DNA from 3 places in the Blautia sp. BCRC 81119 genome. Region 1 is predicted to be linked to each of the others. Evidence: riboswitches for the same ligand, from Rfam matches in the RefSeq annotation. Region 1 holds a riboswitch; each other region holds the start of a gene.
The links. Region 1 has a riboswitch for cobalamin ahead of DMI82_RS09780 (ABC transporter permease). Riboswitches for the same ligand answer to the same signal wherever they lie in the genome.

Region 1 (4,992 bases):
AGACTCTTTTCGTTCAGTGTCACATCTCCGGATATCACCTTTCCATTTCCTGCAAGCAGATTCATGATCGTCAGAGAGGTAACTGACTTGCCGCTTCCGCTTTCTCCCACCAGAGCATGGATCCTTCCGCGTTTTACTTCCAGGCTGACATCTTTTACTGCATGAACCATTCCGTGAGAAGTCTGAAACTCCACATGTAGTCTTTTTACCTTTAGAACATCATTTTTGGGCTGTTCCATTCTGTATTCCCTCCCCCAGATAATTAAATGCCAGAACAATGATCATGATCAGTATGCCCGGATAAAACATCAGTCTTGGATAAGTCTGAATATAACTTCTACTGTCACTGAGCATGATCCCCCATTCCGGTGTCGGTGCCTGCACACCAAGGCCGATAAAGGAAAAACCGGCAATTGACAGAATGATCGAACCGATTTCCATTGTTGCCAGTGCGATTACAGATGGCAGGATATTTCTCAATACATGCCTAAATATGATCCTTGCGTGGCCGCAGCCGCCGGCTTTTAGTGCGGTCATATAATTTTTATTTTTTTCCTGAAGTGTCAATGCTCGGGCAAGCCTTGCATATTCTGCCCAGGATACGACCGATAAGGACAGGATCAGATGAGCGCCGCTGGCTCCTACGGTTCCTGCAATGGCAAGTGCCACAATAAAGACCGGCATAGCCATAAATACATCAATGATCCTCATAATTATGGAATCGATTTTTCCACCTACATATCCGGCAAACAGTCCGATCGGCACCCCGACACATACGGTGATCAGAAGCACCGTAAAGCTATAGCTCAGTGAATACCGGCTGCCCCAGAGAAGTCTTGATAAAATACATCGTCCCAGCTGATCAGTACCTAAAGGATATGCCGCCGACGGATTCTTTAATTTTATCGAAACATCCACAAGCAGTGGATCATGCGGCGCCAGTACAGGTGCAAAAATAGCTGCCAATGCAAAAATTATGACCACCATCAATCCTATTTTTGTTTTCGGTGACCGGAATACCTGTTTCCAGTACAGATTCTGGATCATGCTTTTTTCTGTTTTCTGCTTTCTTCTGCTTCCCATTCTATGATCTCTCCTTTACTTTAACTGGATTCGCCGGTCAATCGCAGAATAGGCGATATCCACAAGAAAATTTAATACTACAATGCCAACAGCCAGAATAAAGATAAAACATTGCAGCACCGGAGTGTCTTTTGAGATCACGGATTTCAATGCCAGATTTCCGATTCCCTGAATTGAAAAAATACTTTCTATCACAGCTGAGCCACAGAAAAAACCGATCACAATTGATACCAGACGTGTAAGCACAGGAATCAGGATATTTTTCAGACCATGACGCAAAATTACATTTACAGATGACAATCCCTTAGCTCTGCTGGCACGTATGTAATCCTGCTTCAGCACCTGTATCATATTGGTACGGATCAATCTCGTCATAATTCCAAAGAAACTGATATCCATGGCAAATGCCGCAAGAATCGGGATGCCTCCGGCATCTCCTCCGATCACGGAAATCACTTTTAGCTTTACTCCAAATATATAGAGCAGCATCAGACCGATCCAGAAAGACGGCATAGATACACTGAGGGACGACAAAATGCGAATGACTTTATCCAGAACTCTGTTTTCATAAATTGCCGACAAAATTCCAAGAGGGACTGATACGATCATCAACAATAAAAACGAAGTAACTGCCAGTTTAAATGTCTGTGGAAAATATCTTTTTAATTCCTCAAAAGCCGGTTTTCTGGTAGAATATGATTTTCCAAAATCGCCATGAAGTGCCTGATCCAGCCATTTCCCGTATTGTACCAGCACCGGCTGATCCAGTCCTTCCTCATGCCGTACTTCTTCTACCTGCTCCGGTGACGGATGCTCATATTTTTTCTCCGCCAGCACTCTGGCAGCATCACCTGCCGATATAAAACTCAGCATAAAAATAATAAATGTAACCGCCAGCACTACCGGAATCATAAATATAAAACGCTTTGCAATTACTTTTCCCATCTTCATCTCTCCTCATTTTTCATCTGTTTATTCGGTTAAAATAAAAAAAGCTGATATGATCCAGCATCATATCAGCACAAAAAACAAACCTCTACCTCAAGCAGAGCTTATTCCTTCTGTATCCCATCCGAATCAGAATTCTTCTGTCAAAAAGGCAAGTCTCCTGACTCCAGTTCTTCCTACTTACCATCTTCCCGGATCTCTCCAGTGATATTTTGGTTTTCGTCCCTGTCACAGTAGCGGTGGCTGTTCTGGCATTTCACCAGATTCCTTATTAAGTACTTTGTACACCCTTCTGACTATTCAATTTTCATAGTTGCAATGAATAAATATTATAATATCATACTTTTCTTTTTATATAAATAGTTTTTTGTCAAATATAAAATATCTGAACATTTCATAGTGAAACCCGGATATTTTCTGCCTGTATTATTATAAATCTCTTAAGTAAATAACATTATGTATGAACGGTGACTTCTTTATATTTCCGTATAATGATCATATAACTTACGAATAATAAAACAGCTGCACTGCTCCATGCACAGATCTCTGCATAGTATATTCCATCTTCACCGATCAGTTTTGGCAGCAGCAGCGCAACACTGACACGCATTATAAATTCTGCAATGCCGCTGGCAAGCGGAATCAAAGTATTACCCAGGCCCTGGATAGCGGAACGATACACATACAGCAGATACAGCACCCACAAAAAGACAGCCATGATAAACAAATACTTATATGCTATATCCAATACCTGTCGGGTCTGATCCGGTTCACCGGATACAAACAGGGACAGTACATTACGTCCAAACAGTACCATCATGCCGGAAATGAAAGCCGAAGTGAGCACTGCCATATAAGTGCCGCTGCGCACGCCTTTTCGAATCCTCTGGTATTTTTTTGCACCAAGATTCTGGCCCACATAGGTTGTAATAGCATATCCATATGAAACGGCAGCCATCTCCAAAACCCCATACAGCTTGTTCGATGCCGTAAATCCCGCCACAAACAGAAAACCAAATCCATTGATCACATACTGTACCACAAGTCCTCCCACGGAGATGATCACATTCTGTATCGCAAGAGGAACCGCCAGTTCCAAAAGCCGCAGGCTCATAGAGGGCTGCCTGTAAAAGTCCTTCTTTTCCAGGCGGATATCCGGGATTTTACGTAATACGATCAAACAGTACAAGGCAGAAAATCCCTGCGCGATAACGGTCGCCACTGCTGCTCCGGCTATACCCCAGCCAAAAACCGCCACAAATAACAAATCCAGTCCCACATTGATCACTGCTGCCACTGTCATTGCGATCAACGGAGATCTGCTGTTTCCAAGTGCCCGAAGGATCGCTGCAAATATATTATAAGCAGCTATGATCGGGATTCCTGCAAAGATCAGCCGCAAATATAGCATTGTCAGATCAATGACATTATCCGGTGTCTGTAAAAATAAAAGAACATGATAAACTGTACCTTCACTTACTGCGAGTACGACCACAGACAGTAATGCTGTCATGATATAGCTTTTCGCTACTGCACATTTCAGATTTTCCTTTTCCCTTGCTCCATAATACTGAGATACAAGAATAGAAAAACCCTGTGTGATACCTGTCATAATCCCCAACACCAGCCATACCAGCCAATCTCCGGCACCTACTGCCGCCAGTGCTTTAACTCCTACCACTTGTCCGACGATCATGGTGTCTGCCATTGTATAAAACTGCTGAAAAATATTTCCAAGCATCATTGGTATGGCAAAAGTTATGATCAGTTTTCCGGGAGATCCGGCAGTCATATCTTTTTCATTAGTTCCCATAAGAATCTCCTTTTCTTTTCATCCTTGACCGCTATTTTACAAGGGACTCTTACGAAACACAAGCCTATTTTTTCACAAAGTTTTTCTCATATTTTTGGTAGCTATTACATCTTTATAATCATTATTTTTAATGGATCATCTTTGCCACGCCTATCTTAAAACTCTTTCTTCTTCATGGCGCTCATACTATACTTATACGAAGCAAACCATATAAGCAGACTTAGCACAATGAGGGCAATCCCGATTTCAAGATCCCCTATTCCCCCTATCATATGCAGAATACTTTCTTTTAATCCCAAGTTAGTCTTCACAAAAGATCTAATTGTATAACAAATCGCAAAAATAATTAAAATTGCGATTGGCAGCACAATTCGCCCTTTCTCTCCTTCGAACCTTATCCTGATCGCGATCATAATTCCCGCAATTGCCTGAAACACAAAAAATGTGATCAACTCCATTGCCAGCATTTCCAGATCAAACACCTCTTCAGGATTTATGAGTACCATAATTCCTGCACAGATCATTCCAATGCACCATCCACATGCTGTCATGATAAAGGAAAAAATATATTTTTCTCTGACATATATTTTTTTATTTACGGGTAAAGAAAATAAATATGTGTAACCATGGCCATTTTCATCATAACTGATCGTATTACCTGAATATATCGCCAGAACAGATGGGATATACATTGCAATGAAAGCAGCTGCCTTTTTTCCTGTAAGTATAAAAAACAATGCTACAAACACTAACACCAAAAAAAGATTACCACCCTGTCGAAAAAACAATCGAAAATCCTTTTCCAAAAGCCCTCTGATTCCTTTCATCATCTTTCGCCTCCTGTCAACATCAGGATCACCTGATCGAGTGATCCGCTCTCTACTACGATTTCCGGATAATTTTCTATATAATACTGCTTCTCGTTCGTCAGACAGGCAACTCCAAAAAACTCTTTTTTCTCTTTCAAAAGATACCTTTTGTCCACTGCCTGATATTGTTCCTCACTGACCTTCAACACTGCATATTTTTCAAGAATCGTATCCATCGCTTCATGAAGTACAATCTTTCCTTTATGTATCACATAAATGTCATCACACAGATGTTCTAAGTCCGAAGAAATATGTGAGCTGATCAGGATACTTCTCTCC
Region 2 (4,992 bases), on a different contig from region 1:
TGATCAGCCATATAGGCTGCTACGCCAATGTTATGGGTAACAATGATGATACCGGTTCCGAAATCATCACGGAGCTCCATCATCTGGCGTACGATCTGTGCCTGTGTGGTAACATCCAGCGCACTGGTCGGCTCATCTGCAAGAAGCAGCTCCGGGTTAAAAGTCATGGCCATGGCAATACCAACTCGCTGGCGCATACCACCGGAAAGCTGGTGAGGATAACTTTTCATGATATTTTCCGCGTCAGGAAGACGCATTTTCTGAAGCATGGAGCATCCCTTCTTCCATGCTTCTGCTTTGGATATATCCGTATGTGTACAGATATATTCCACATACTGACTTCCAATCTTACGGATAGGGTTCAGGGTTCCGCCGCAGTCCTGGAAGATCATGGAAATGCGGGTACCCCTTAAATTTCTCCATTCATCCTTTGTATTGGAAAGCAGAGAATGTCCGTGAAACTGAATATCTCCGGTGCTGACCCGGCCACCTCCGGCAAGTGCGCCGAGGACAGCACGGATCACGGTTGTTTTTCCACTTCCACTCTCGCCTACCACACTGATGATCTCCCCCTTCTTCATGGAAAGGTTGAAATGTTCAATGGTAGGTGCCTGTTTTCCGTACTGAACGGAAAGATCCTTGATCTCAAGCATAAATAAGCGCTCCTTTACTCGGCAAGAGTGATATCCTTTGTCAGCCAGTAGTAATCCATCGGATACATCTTAACACCTGTTACCTTTTTGTTGGAGAAGAGGTAGGTTGTCTCATAACCAAAGAATACAGTTGCAGCATCATCCATGATATCCTGCTGAATATCGATGATGAGATCTTTTCTCTTGTCCTCATCAAATGTCTGCGCAAGCTCGTCAAGAAGCTTGTCAACCTCCGGGTTATTGTATCCTGCAGTATTGTTTGCAGAGGAGCTGTACCAGTTCTCTCTTAAGTAGTTCTCAGGGTCTCCAGTGTTTGCTACCAGCACGTTCCAGATCAGAAGGTCATACTGACCGGAATCTCTCATGTCAAGAAGTGTCTCATAACTTACTGTGTTCAGGTTTACGTTGATACCGATCTCCTTCAGACTGGCCTGTGCTGCCTGTGCGTATACACCAAGCTCGGCACGGCTTGTGTAGATAACAAAATCAAGAACAAGAGGATCTCCGTCAGGAGTTTCTACAAATCCGTCACCGTCAACATCTTTGTATCCGGCCTCATCAAGGATCTTCTTTGCGCTGTCCGGATCATAGGAATTCTCATCCTTCAGATCATCGAATCCAAAGTCAAGTGTTGGAGGAACCGGTGCTTTACCAGCTGTTGCACCACCCTCGAGAAGAGTGTTGCAGTATGTTTCCTTGTCAAGACCACGAAGAAGTGCCTGGCGAAGAGCCTTATCGCTGAGTGCATGATCCTCGTTCTGGTTCATGAATGCATAGGTGGAACGAAGAGACTGAAGCTCCTGGATGTCGTAATTGTCATTTCCCTCAAACTCAACCAGGTTCTCTGTTTTCAGGTTGTAAGCGATATCGATCTCACCTGTCTGAAGAGCCATGGAACGTGTTGTCTGGTCATCCACACATTTCAGTGTAACTTTATCAAGGGGAACTTCTCCATCCCAGTAGTTCTCATTTTTTACTACGATACAGGAATCCGTCGGGCTGAAAGATTCTACTGCGTAAGGTCCTGTACAGATCGGTCCTTCCATGGCAAATGTAGAATCATCTACATTTGTATCTACGATCAGAAACAGCGGGTCTGCAAGGCATCCGGCCATGTTTGCATTTGCTCTGTTCAGATGGAAGATCAGGTTCTGTCCGTCAACTTCGAGGCTGTCGAGATCAAAGAATTCCGGAACACGGTCACTCTTTTCAGCGGTACGTTCGATGGAGGCTTTTACCATCTCCGGTGTCATATCGTCACCGTTGGAGAATTTTACGCCCTCACGGATCTTGAAGGTCCATGTTTTTCCATCGTCACTGTTTTCCCACTCTTCCGCAAGACATGGAACGATCTCACCGTTCTCATCGAATTTTGTAAGACACTCGCCGATCGCATAACGGGATACAACCCAGCTGAAATACTGCTCTGTCGGCTCCAGTGTATCTGCAAAGCTTGTTACTCCGATGGTGATTTCCTTATCACTTTTTTTGTCACCCTTTGCCTGAGCCACTGTTGTCATGGAAAAAGTCATCATACATGCAAGTGTAGCAGCCAGCACTTTTTTAACTACATTATTTCTCATTTCATCCTCCTAAAGATAATATACTGATCATATGGTGTTGGTTTGTTACAGAGTTGTTTTATTGATCCTGGCGCGGATCCAGTACATCACGGATGCTGTCTCCAAGCATGTTGAAAACAACAACACAGATCACGATAGCGATACCAGGGTAGATCATAAGCCATGGCGCCTTTGCCATGTAGGTTCTTCCTTCATTCAGCATCAGTCCCCACTCCGGTGTCGGCGCAGTTGCACCAAATCCCAGGAATGAAAGGGAAGCCAGCTCCAGCATCATAGTTCCGATATCTGCTGCCGCAGTTACCACCATCTGGGTTACCATGTTGGGAAGAATGTGTACAAGAAGAATTTTCCAGGTCTTTGTTCCGTTTACTATAGCTGCCTCTATGTAAAGACTCTTCTTGACTTTCAAGACCATACTTCGTGCAAGACGGGCATATTTTGTCCAGCTTACAGCCGCAATGGAAATAACGGCATTGACCAGGTTTGGTCCAAGCATACCGGCAATGGCAATGGCCAGTACAAGCCCAGGGAAGGAGATCATCATATCTGCGATACGCATGATCACTGCATCCACAACGCCGCCGAAATATCCGGCAATAACTCCTAAAAATGTACCGATGACAAAGATCACTGCAACCAGACATAAGGTCATGATCAGAGAGGTTCTTGTTCCGAAGATAACACGGGAAAGAAGATCTCGTCCAAGCTTATCCGTTCCGAACGGATGAGCGGAGCTTGGCTCCTGCAGTGATTCGGTCATAACTGCATTCAGTGGATCATATGGTGAGAGCTGCGGCGCAAAGATCGCAATTCCGATCACCACGAGACCCAGAATGAAGAAAAGAGTGAACTGTTTATTTTCTTTGAATGTTCGTAATACCTTTTTCAATTATCTATCCTCCTTAAGTCTTGGATCGAGATAAGTATAGGACAGATCCACAAGCAGGTTGATGCACATGTACAGGATCGCGATCCAAAGTACATAGCCCTGTACAAGAGGATAGTCACGACAGGAAATCGCCTTTACTGCCATATTTCCCATTCCAGGCCAGTTGTAAATGATCTCTACAACTGCAGTACCTCCCAGAAGACTTCCAAGGGAAAGTCCCAACAGCGTTACCAGCGGAAGCATAACATTAGGAAGGACGTGTTTCCAGAGAATGACGCTTTCCTTGATTCCACGCATTCTTGCACCTGTGACATAATCCTGATGAAGTTCCTCCAGCACTGCACTTCTTACCTGTCTGGTATATTTTGCAGACATGGCAAGTGCAAGAGTCAGCGCCGGGAGGATCATGGATTTAAAATCCGTACTGCCTCCTGCAACATTGATCCAGCGAAGCTGAACACCAAAGATGCTGAGAAGGATCAGGCCCAGCCAGAAGCTTGGAACAGATACTCCCACAAAGGTAATTCCTCTCACAAAATAATCCGGGAATTTGTTCTGATATACAGCGGCCAGGATTCCAAGCGGTATGGAAATAATGACCATCATCAGAAGTGCCAGCAACGACATCCTCAGCGTCGGCCAGAAACAGGATACCAGTTTATCTGTTACCGGCATTTTGAAAGAATAGGACTGTCCCATATCTCCTGTAACAACACCCTTCAGCCAGGAACCATACTGCACGAGAAAGGGCTGATCAAGGCCAAGCTCATGTCTTGTCTGTTCCAGAAGCTCTGGTGTAGGAAGATTACCACACTCTGTCAGCATGATCTCCGCAGGATCACCAGGTGACAGGTAGGTCAGTCCAAATGTGAAAAAGCTGATTCCAAATAATACAATGATGATCTGGAGAAATCTTTTTCCTACTTGTTTCTTTGTCACGTTTTACTCCTTTCCTCATTTGATGCGATTTTAACATTGCCGTTTTAATTTAGTTAGATAAAAGAAACTATTGGATTCTTAATATGCAGAATATGCATGGAATTTTAGAAAATTTGCACGAAAAAAGCCCGTGACGAAATACGGGCACACAAAATAAATATGCTTCCTATCTTCCGTAAGAATCATTTTAAAACAATTGCAAGCAGGTCTCCTGACTTAGGATCCTTACCCTCAGACACCTTCCCGGTCTATTTCTCACGCACTCGACCAGTGGTACTTTGTCTGAGGATTTCCCCTTACAGTGACGGGATCGTACCGGATTTACACCGGTTTCCCTATTAATCCTCTCAGAACTTACAACGGCTGATGTGAAAATCAGCAAATGCTGTCAAATTACTGAAACATTATATGATAAAACTATAGTTTATGTCTATGGAAAAATGTTATATTTTTAGAAAACTCATAAATTTTGTTAAAGATGCTTGAATTGTATATATCCCCCATGGGGGATTTGACAATTGGATTTATCTGATCTGCTAAAAAAACACGGATTTTACCTCGCTATTTTTACAAATAGAATAGCAAATGGTAAAACCCGGTTTTCTTACTGTTTCAATATGATTTCAGACAGAAGCGTTCTGAAAAGGTTGTTTACTATCAGGTCAGAGTCTCCGTGATCGCTGCATATGCGATCATTGGTCCGTCTTCAATAATGTTCAGACTGGCTGTCTGATAAAGTACGACTCCGTTTTCAGTTGCAATAGATGTGTAAAGTAAATTTCCATAGTAATCTCTCAGTTCACCCAATTCTTCTCCCTTAAAGAAGTACTCTCCAGGCTTCTTGGATGGATACCAGCATCCGGTATACGGCGCATATTCATAGACTACATTTTCAAGAAGCATCTGACGGTAATGCTTCAGACCATGA
Region 3 (4,992 bases), on a different contig from region 1:
GGTCCGATGATTCCTACCAGTTCCTTATCCTGGGATTCCATGGAGATTCCCTTCAGGATCTGTCTGGCGTGAAAGCCAACCTGAATATTTTCTGTGGTGATCTTCATTACCGGGCACCTCCGAATCCATAGGATTTCCGCACAAGCAGATAAATAAAGCAGGGAGCACCGATAATGGATACCAGCACACCGATGGGCATCTCGGAATTTTTAAGGATCACACGACATGCCACATCGCACCAGATCAGAAACGATGCACCAAGAAGCGCACTTAAGGGGAGCAGTTTTCTGTGATCTGTTCCAAAAAGGATCCGGACCACATGAGGGATCACCAGTCCCACAAATCCGATTACACCGGCACAGTACACGGCAAATCCGATCATAACAGAAGCAACGATCAGATAAAAAGTCCGCAGTCTGTGCAGATCTGTTCCAAGGGTAATGGATACGTCATCTCCCAGAAGCATCAGATTCAGGTTCCGGTACTGCGTCCAGAAAACAGCCACGCACACCAGCGTGACCGGAAGCATTACACCCACTCTGGTCCAGCTTGCTCCGGCAAGACTTCCCATGCTCCACTTCATAACTTCTGTTGCCGCATTTTTGTCATTGGTAATATAAATGACAAAATTGGAAAAAGCAGAACAGACTGCGCTGACCGCCATTCCCGCAAGGATCAGTTTTGCGGAAGTTGCCTTTCCACCCATGTTTGCAATGGCGATCACCGCAAAAGAAGTGATCATCGCGCCAATGAAAGCTGTGATTCCCACAGAGTTTCCGCCAAGAAAGCTTCCGATTCCAAGCATGATGGCCAGTGTGGCACCCAGAGATGCACCAGATGAGATACCCAGCACATACGGGTCTGCCAGCGGGTTCTGCACGATAGCCTGCATCACCACGCCGCACACGGAAAGAGCCATTCCAACTGCCAGAGCCAGAAGGACTCTAGGCAGCCGGATCAGCCACACAACATCATGAACTGCGCCTTCCGCATAGGCGGACAGACTTTTTATATGAAACAATTTATAAGCGATAACGCTGTATACATCCTTCAGTGACAGATCCGCATTTCCAAAAGTGATGGCTGCAAGTATGGAAAAAATAAGGAATCCTGCAAGTCCGATGAGAACTGCCACATACATGGATGTTCTGAGCACCTTATCTTTTTTTCTCTGTGAAGCTGTTTCTTTCACTGCATTTTCTCCGATCAGTCAAGATTTACGTCCGGATATAATCCCTTTGCAAAAGTTTCGATTCCGTCCTGGGTACGTGTTGCACTTGCATACATCTCACTGAGCATGATCGGGTAAACACGTCCGTTCTTTACTGCGTCAAGGCTCTTCAGGGACTCATCATCCTGGATCACTGCAAGCTGGCTGTTCTTAACAGTTTCCGGATCATCTCCTGCATATGGCATGTAAACCACAAAGATCACGTCAGGGTTGGCTGCGATGATATCCTCTTTTCCAACGGTGGAAGCATCCGGGTTTGCAAGAGTTGCGCCTAACTGTGTTACCATATCTCCGCCAAGGCTCTTTACGCCATAGTTTGTGATGTCATCTCCAAGAGGCTCCAATACCATTACGCTTGGTTTGTCTTTTACATCTGCAGTTGCAGTAAGAGTTTTGTCGATCACTGCTTTTGCATCATCAACGATAGCCTGTGCTTTGTCCTGTACATCGAAGATCTTTCCGATATTTAAGATATCTGTGAATTCATTTTCCAGTGTTCTGTCGCCGTCCGGACGAGTATTGGTGTTGTAGTAGGTGTTGCAGCCTTTGTCGATCCAGTCTGTTACATTTCCCAGATTCTTATCAGAGAAAAGAGAGCTCCAGGATAAGATCATGTCCGGCTCCAGCATTGTTACAGTTTCAAGGGATGGGGTAAATTCGTCAAGATAATTTGTTTTTGAGAATGCTTCTTTGAGATCTTCCGGAACTTCATTATCAAGACCTGCGGTAGCTACCAGGTGGTCTTCCAGACCAAGTGCGAGCATAGTCTCAATGCTTCCCTGATATACAGCAAGGACTTTTTCCGGTGCTTTTTCATAAGTGGTTTCGATTTCGTTTCCATCGTAATCATAGGTTGTGATGGTCAGAGGATATTCTGTCTTGGTTGCCTCTGCGGAAGAATCTTCGGTGTCTGCAGACTCTGTACTGTCTTCTGCTGCCGGCTGGTTGTCTTCCTTGATGGTCTCGGAGTCTGCTCTCTCTGCGGCATAAACAGCCGGAGCTGCTGATACGGTCATTGCCGCTGCCATTACCATTGCCATGATTCTTGTGGATACATACTTGTTTTTCATTTCATTTCCTCTCTTTTCGCCTGTTTTATCTCCTGTTGCCTATGGGTAACCGAAAAGATGGGGCTTCATAAAATCTGCACGGAACACTTTGTACGGAAGCTCCCACTTACATACTGTCAAGCAGGTTTCCTGACTTACAGACTCAGAAAAAACTCTGCAAAATAAAAACTGATACACCATTCATCTTTTAGCCGATCATGAATGATGTATCAGAATTTTCTCCAGAATCTCTCTGACATCGGGATTTCGCCTTCTCACATGAGTTTCTGCAATGGCATGTGAAATCCCTTCTTCTGTATACAGTGGCCGCAACCGCTCAGGCTTTTTACCCGATTCCCTCTCACAGTATCCGGCAGCATATGTGCCGGTGATACTGTCCACTTCACAGCAATTCAATTACGCTGATACTGATTCTAACATACCGGTTTTCCAATTACAACCTTGAGGCCGGATTTTTACAGTTTTTTGCAGAAATAGTCTGCCCGGAGAGATCCCTCTCAGATCTTTTTCAGCTTGGCAAAACCGGCGAACATTTTTTTCACGCCGACTTTGTCAAAGTCTACCGTCACTTCGTAGTCTCTGCCGCCGTCTGCGATATTTTTTACGATACCGACTCCGAATTTCACATGACGGACCGTGTCTCCCTCACCATAGTCCAGGCTGTCCGCCTTCTTCACTGTGAAATCTTTTTTCTGCAGGGTGCTCTTTGCCTGGAAATTCATTTTCATCTGGGCATAGGCGCTTTTCGGAGATACGATATCATCTACCCTGGGCTTTTTCTCCTGAATGGTATGTCCAAGATCTACCAGTTCCCGTGGAACCTCCCTTACAAAACGTGACACACGGTTATACTGAGTCTCCCCACGGATCATCCGCTGTTTTGCACAGGTTAAAGTCAGTTCCTTCATGGCACGGGTGATCCCCACATAACAGAGCCTTCGCTCCTCCTCGATATCCGACGGATCACCGGACCAGATGGAAGCATACCCCGGAAAAACACCGTCCTCCATTCCCACGATAAATACATTTGGGAATTCCAGTCCCTTGGCACTGTGAAGAGTCATCAGCAGCACATAATCCTGATCCGGATCAACAGAATCGATATCTGCCACCAGTGCGATCTCCTCCAGAAATGCAGAAAGTGTTGCCGGCTGTCCGGCCTCCTCCATGGCTTCCTGGAAGGATTCTGTCTTGGAGATCAGCTCATCGATATTTTCGATCCTCGCCTGGGCCTCCTCCGTTTTCTCTGCCTCCAGTTCCTTCACATAACCGGTAAGCTCAATGACCTCTTCCAGGGTTTCACGGACTGTATAGGCCTCTGCCTTACTTTTCAGTCCCTGGATAAAGGATACAAAATCATTGATCTTTCCTGCTGCCCTGCCAATGGACGGTACTTCCTCCACCACGCGGAGCGCATCGTAAAAGCTCAGGTTCATCATATCCGCATAGTCCTGGACACGGCCGATGCTGGTGAGCCCGATCCCTCTTTTTGGCACATTTAAGATTCTGCGCACAGCCAGATCATCACTGGCATTGTCAATGGTCTTCAGATAGCTTAACAGATCCTTGATCTCTTTGCGGGCATAAAAATTCACACCGCCGACAATCTTATAAGGAACATTTGCCAGGAGAAATTTCTCCTCAAAGAGACGGGACTGGGCATTGGTCCGATAAAGTACTGCACAGTCCTTGTACTGGAATTTCCCGTTGCGGCGCCCCTGGATGATCTCTCCTGCAACATACTCCGCTTCCTCAAATCCGTTGTTGAACTGACGGAAATGTACTTTATCGCCCTCTTCGTTCTCTGTCCAGAGGCGTTTTTCCTTACGCTCTGTGTTGTTGACGATCACCTCATTGGCTGCATTGAGGATATTCTGGGTAGAACGGTAATTCTGTTCCAGGCGCACCACCTTAGCCTCAGGAAAAACCTTCTCAAAGCCTAAGATATTCCCGATATTTGCTCCACGAAAACGATAGATGGACTGATCATCATCACCAACCACACAGAGATTCTTGTATTTCTCAGCAAGAAGACTTACAAATTTAAACTGGGCAGTATTGGTATCCTGATACTCATCCACCATAATATATTTAAAACGTTCCTGATAATAGTCCAGGATATCCGGATTATGCTGAAAAAGCTCCACAGTCTTCACGATCAGGTCATCAAAATCCAGTGCATTGTTTCCCCGGAGGATAGACTGATATTCCTTATACATACCGGCAATCTTCCGTGCATCCGGATCACCGCCCGCATTCAGCTCCATCTCTTCCGGTGTGATCATTTCATCCTTGGCATGGGAAATCTCAGCAAGAACGCCTCGTTCCTTGTAAATCTTGGTATTGATATCAAATTTCCGGAAGATTTCCTTCATGACTGTTTTCTGGTCGTCGGCATCATAAATGGTAAAATTACTGCCAAAGCCCAGCACCTCAATATGTCTGCGCAGGATCCTCACGCAGGCGGAATGGAAGGTGGAGACCCATACGCTCTCCGCACCCATTCCCGCAATTTTATTCACACGTTCCCGCATCTCACTGGCGGCCTTGTTGGTAAAGGTGATCGCCAGGATATTCCATGGGTTTACACCCTTTTCTTCCATTAAATAGGCGATCCTGTGGGTCAGCACTCTTGTTTTTCCGGAACCGGCTCCTGCGAGGATCAGAAGTGGTCCCTCTGTATGTACGGCA

Region 2: linked by a shared signal. The riboswitch ahead of nikB (nickel ABC transporter permease) and the one ahead of DMI82_RS09780 (ABC transporter permease) in region 1 are both predicted to bind cobalamin.
Region 3: linked by a shared signal. The riboswitch ahead of DMI82_RS07010 (ABC transporter substrate-binding protein) and the one ahead of DMI82_RS09780 (ABC transporter permease) in region 1 are both predicted to bind cobalamin.

The regions. Positions count from the first base shown of each region.
Region 1 is NZ_QJHD01000013.1:72,485-77,476, reverse strand. Features, by position in the region: gene DMI82_RS09790 (ABC transporter ATP-binding protein) at 1-239, opposite strand, end outside; gene nikC (nickel transporter permease) at 220-1,083, opposite strand; gene DMI82_RS09780 (ABC transporter permease) at 1,099-2,028, opposite strand; cobalamin riboswitch at 2,165-2,338, opposite strand; gene DMI82_RS09775 (MATE family efflux transporter) at 2,486-3,844, opposite strand; gene DMI82_RS09770 (ABC-2 transporter permease) at 4,000-4,674, opposite strand; gene DMI82_RS09765 (ABC transporter ATP-binding protein) at 4,671-4,992, opposite strand, start outside.
Region 2 is NZ_QJHD01000020.1:57,116-62,107, reverse strand. Features, by position in the region: gene DMI82_RS12655 (ABC transporter ATP-binding protein) at 1-653, opposite strand, end outside; gene DMI82_RS12650 (ABC transporter substrate-binding protein) at 668-2,236, opposite strand; gene nikC (nickel transporter permease) at 2,295-3,125, opposite strand; gene nikB (nickel ABC transporter permease) at 3,126-4,064, opposite strand; cobalamin riboswitch at 4,249-4,437, opposite strand; gene DMI82_RS12635 (M14 family metallopeptidase) at 4,722-4,992, opposite strand, start outside.
Region 3 is NZ_QJHD01000009.1:3,836-8,827, forward strand. Features, by position in the region: gene DMI82_RS07000 (ABC transporter ATP-binding protein) at 1-107, opposite strand, end outside; gene DMI82_RS07005 (FecCD family ABC transporter permease) at 107-1,192, opposite strand; gene DMI82_RS07010 (ABC transporter substrate-binding protein) at 1,207-2,301, opposite strand; cobalamin riboswitch at 2,405-2,700, opposite strand; gene pcrA (DNA helicase PcrA) at 2,799-4,992, opposite strand, start outside.